Regions from separate parts of the Pseudomonas sp. BIGb0164 genome, predicted to be linked through region 1. Evidence: predicted binding sites of a transcription regulator. Region 1 holds the regulator's gene; the other holds the start of a gene.
What was found. The regulator FliA, encoded in region 1, starts transcription of late flagellar genes. The targets are predictions, from matches to a motif close to CTAAAGTTTNNNNNNNNNNNGCCGNTAA.

Region 1 (2,187 bases):
CCCGACGCGCCAATTCACGAAACTCCTCCGCGCCCACTTCCCGACGCATGAAGCGGCCCCAGTCAACGCTGAGGGCCTGGGCTTCATTGGCCATGCCATTGACCAGGGGCGTGGCGTTCTCCACCAGGTCCATGGTGCGGTTGGCCGCCGCCTCGGTCAGCCTGACCACGTAGGACAGGCGTTCGGTGGCATCGGTGATTTGCGAAATCTCTTCGGCCTGGGGCATGTGCGGGTCAATCTGGAAATTGACGATCGCACTGTGCAGCTCGCGCGTGAGCTTGCCCACTTCCTGGTACAGGCCGCGGTCACGGGTCTGGTTGAGCTCATGGATTAACTGCACCGCGTCGCCGAACTGGCCTTTTTCAAGGCTGTCGACCAACTGGTGAGCATGCTTTTTCAGGGTCGACTCGAAGTCTCCCTGTGACGTTTCTTTATGCTCCATAGCTCCCCCGTGGCAGCATCAATGACCGATGCGTTCGAAGATTTTCTCGATCTTCTCTTTCAAGGCCAGCGCAGTGAATGGCTTGACCACGTAACCGTTCACCCCGGCTTGGGCGGCTTCGATGATCTGCTCACGCTTGGCTTCGGCGGTCACCATCAGCACAGGCAGGCTGCGCAGTTTTTCATCAGCACGCACGTGGCGCAGCAAATCGATACCGGTCATGCCCGGCATGTTCCAGTCGGTTACCAGAAAGTCGATGCTCCCGCTGTTGAGGATCGGAATCGCTGTAATGCCGTCATCCGCCTCGACCGTGTTTGTGAACCCAAGGTCACGCAACAGGTTTTTTATGATCCGCCGCATCGTTGAGAAGTCATCAACGATGAGGATTTTCATGTTCTTGTCCAATTCGACCTCCAAGCAGTCTTAAACGCGCCCAGCACCTGGACGCGCCATTTCAATCAACAGGCGTTACACAAAAAGGACTGCCCAGGGCACCACGGTACGAACCCGCGAAAGCGTTGGCTTTCACGGTAGCGTCTGCAGTGTCCCCACACTGCCTGTCAGCGCGCGCGCCACTCTCCCAATCGCCCCCGCAAGCGGGCTGCGCACTGGCTGTGCAGCTGGCTGACACGCGATTCGCTGACCCCCAGGACCTCACCGATTTCCTTGAGGTTCAGCTCTTCGTCGTAGTACAGCGCCAACACCAGTCGCTCACGCTCCGGCAAATTGGCGATCGCGTCCGCCAACGCACCCTGGAAGCGTTCATCTTCCAGGTCACGCGACGGCTCCAGATGTGCACTCGCGCCGTCCTCGTGCAGCCCTTCGTGTTCGCCGTCCTGCAACAGGTCGTCGAAACTGAACAGGCGGCTGCCCAAGGTATCGTTCAAAATCCCGTAGTAATCATCGAGACTCAATTGGAGTTCGGCCGCAACTTCATGATCTTTAGCGTCACGACCGGTTTTTGCTTCAATTGCGCGAATTGCATCACTGACCATGCGCGTATTGCGGTGCACCGAACGCGGTGCCCAATCGCCTTTGCGCACTTCATCGAGCATTGCGCCACGAATACGGATACCCGCATACGTCTCGAAACTTGCACCCTTGCTCGCGTCGTATTTGGTCGACACTTCGAGCAGGCCGATCATGCCGGCCTGGATCAGGTCTTCGACCTGGACGCTGGCCGGCAGGCGTGCCAGCAGGTGATAGGCGATACGCTTGACCAACGGCGCGTAGCGCTCGATCAACTCGCCCTGGCTGTCACGGGCAGACTTCTTGTACGCGTTGTAGCCAGTCGCTGTCATAGCACGGGTCCTGCGCTCGTCTGATGCACCAATCGCTCGACGAAAAACTCCAGATGCCCCCGTGGGTTGGCGGGCAACGGCCAGGTATCGACCTTCTGGGCAATGGCCTTGAACGCCAGTGCGCACTTCGAACGAGGGAACGCTTCATAGACCGCACGCTGCTTTTGCACGGCCTTGCGCACACACTCGTCATAAGGAACTGCGCCGACGTATTGTAAGGCGACATCGAGGAAGCGATCCGTGACCTTGGTCAACTTGGCGAACAGGTTTCGCCCTTCCTGCGGGCTTTGGGCCATGTTGGCCAGCACGCGGAAGCGGTTCATGCCGTAGTCACGGTTAAGCAGTTTGATCAGGGCGTAGGCGTCGGTGATCGAGGTGGGTTCGTCGCAGACCACCAGCAGCACTTCTTGCGCTGCGCGCACGAAGCTGACCACGGACTCGCCG
Region 2 (2,187 bases), on a different contig from region 1:
TGCCATACACTGAATGCCGAAGACGACATCCTGCGCATGAAAGCACCCTCGACCCTGACCATGCGCTGGCTGCTGGCGCGGCTCAGTCGTTTCCGGGCGTTGCAGCCGGGCAACGAGGTGCAACTGACCAGTGCGTGGATGAGCGTGGATGAGGTGGACTTCAATCAGGAGCCGTTCGATTGTGCGGTGCTGCTGAGCTACGGACATTTCCCGGCCGATTGGGAAGCCAGTTACCTGTTCCCCGAGTTGCTGATTCCAGTGGGGGCGCCCAACCTGCTTGAGGATGGGCCCTGGGATGCAGCGCGCCTGGCCACCGCCGAGTTGCTGCATCCCACGCCCGACCGCCGCGACTGGCGCAATTGGCTGGAGCGCATGGGCTTGTCGTCCCAGGTGTCGCTCAAGGGCGGGCAGGTGTTCGATACCCTTGAACTGGGCATGATCGCTGCCGCGCGGGGCTACGGGGTGTCCATGGGCGACCTGCTGATGGTGGCGGAGGACGTGGCTCAGGGGCGGTTGAGCCTGCCGTGGCCCACCGCAGTCGCCAGTGGTGAAAACTATTACTTGGTGTGGCCGAAAACCCGCCCCGGGGGAGAGCGGCTGCGACGTTTGGCGGAGTTTCTTCAGGGCGAAGTCAAGGCCATGGAATTGCCTCAGGTGCAGCGCCTCGACTGATGCGCGGCCTACCGTTCGTGCAATCGTTTGCGCGATACCCCTGTGAATCGCTCAAGTATTGCCCGCGCCCGCCGAAGAAGGTGTGTTGGAACCATCGTGCACCAACGTTTCCCACCAGATAATTTGCCGAGCAGCGCTATGAGATCAGGATGATCCTGGCCTCGGCCAGGAGCTGTCATGTCTCAACCTCGCGCTCGGATCGCCTCCCAACTAGGCCTCGCCTTGGCCGTTATTCTGGCTGTCGTCATCAGCGGCAGTACCGTCTTTGCCTTGCGTTCCCTCGACTCGGCCAACCTCGACACCCGCGAGGAACACCTGGCCAGCGAGGCGCGTTTGCTGGCCGACCAACTCAATACCTTCCACAGCACCTTGCGCGAGAGTACCCAGCGTTTGAGCGGGCTGTTCGAAAAGCGCTTCGGCGCCGGCCTGAGCGTGCGTGCAGACCAGCCAGTCACCGTGGCCGGCGTGCAAACCCCAAGCCTGTACCTGGGCGAGGAGGTGCTGAACAACAACTTTGATGAAGTGGATGAGTTCAAGCAGATGTCCGGCGGCGTGGCCACGGTGTTCGTGCGCAGCGGCGAGGACTTCATTCGTATCAGCACCTCGCTGACCAAGCAGGACGGCAACCGGGCCATCGGTACCGTGCTCGACCACCAGCACCCGGCGTACCAGCGCCTGCTGTCAGGGCAGAATTACGTGGGCCGGGCCGTGCTGTTCGACCGCTCCTACATGACCCAGTACACCCCGGTGCGTGACGCCAGCGGCAAGGTCATCGCCGTGTTGTTCATCGGCTTTGACTACACCGACGAGCAGAAGGCCCAGTTCGACAACCTCAAGCGCTTCCGTATCGGCCAGACCGGCTCGCTGGCGCTGTTGGACGAACAGAAACATTGGTTGGTGCCACCGGCGGGCGTGCAGGCGCTGGATCAGGCGATCCCGGTGATGCTCGACCTGGCGAAGAAGCCCGGTGAAGGCCGCTTCTGGAGTGACAAGAACGAAGATTTCTACAGCGTCTCGGTGCCGTTCGAAGGCGGCCCGTGGTCGGTGGTGGCGAGCATGCCGAAGTCCGAGATCCGCGCAGTCACTTGGGCGGTAGGTATTCGCCTGGTGATCGGCAGCGTGCTGGCAATGCTGCTGGCGGTCGGCGCGGCGGTCTGGCTGCTGCGCAGCAAACTGCAGCCGTTGAGTGACCTGGTGCGCCAGGCCGAAGCCCTGGGCGCCGGCGATTTGAGCGCACGCTTGAACGTGGCCAGCCATGACGAAATCGGCCAGTTGGCGCGCAGCTTCAACCAGATGGGTGAAGCCTTGTCGACCATGGTCTCGCACATCCGCAAGGCGGCCGAAGAGGTCAACAGCCGGGCACAGGCCTTGTCCGGGTTGTCCGGTGGCGCTTATGAAGGCATGGAACAGCAGTCCGGCGAGATCACCAGCATGGCCGGCGCAGTGGAAGAGTTCAGTGCCACCTCGCTGAACATTGCCGACAACATGGGCAACACCGAACGCCTGGCCCAGGAA

Region 2: M2394_RS09940 (methyl-accepting chemotaxis protein) is a predicted target of FliA. The motif match lies at 723-750, and genes of this name have one in related genera.

What each region holds. Positions count from the first base shown of each region.
Region 1 covers NZ_JANUEA010000007.1:397,080-399,266, forward strand. Annotated here, with positions in the region: gene M2394_RS20525 (protein phosphatase CheZ) at 1-442, opposite strand, end outside; gene M2394_RS20530 (chemotaxis response regulator CheY) at 461-835, opposite strand; gene fliA (RNA polymerase sigma factor FliA) at 1,003-1,743, opposite strand; gene fleN (flagellar synthesis regulator FleN) at 1,740-2,187, opposite strand, start outside.
Region 2 covers NZ_JANUEA010000003.1:447,889-450,075, reverse strand. Annotated here, with positions in the region: gene M2394_RS09945 (LysR substrate-binding domain-containing protein) at 1-672, shown strand, start outside; gene M2394_RS09940 (methyl-accepting chemotaxis protein) at 850-2,187, shown strand, end outside.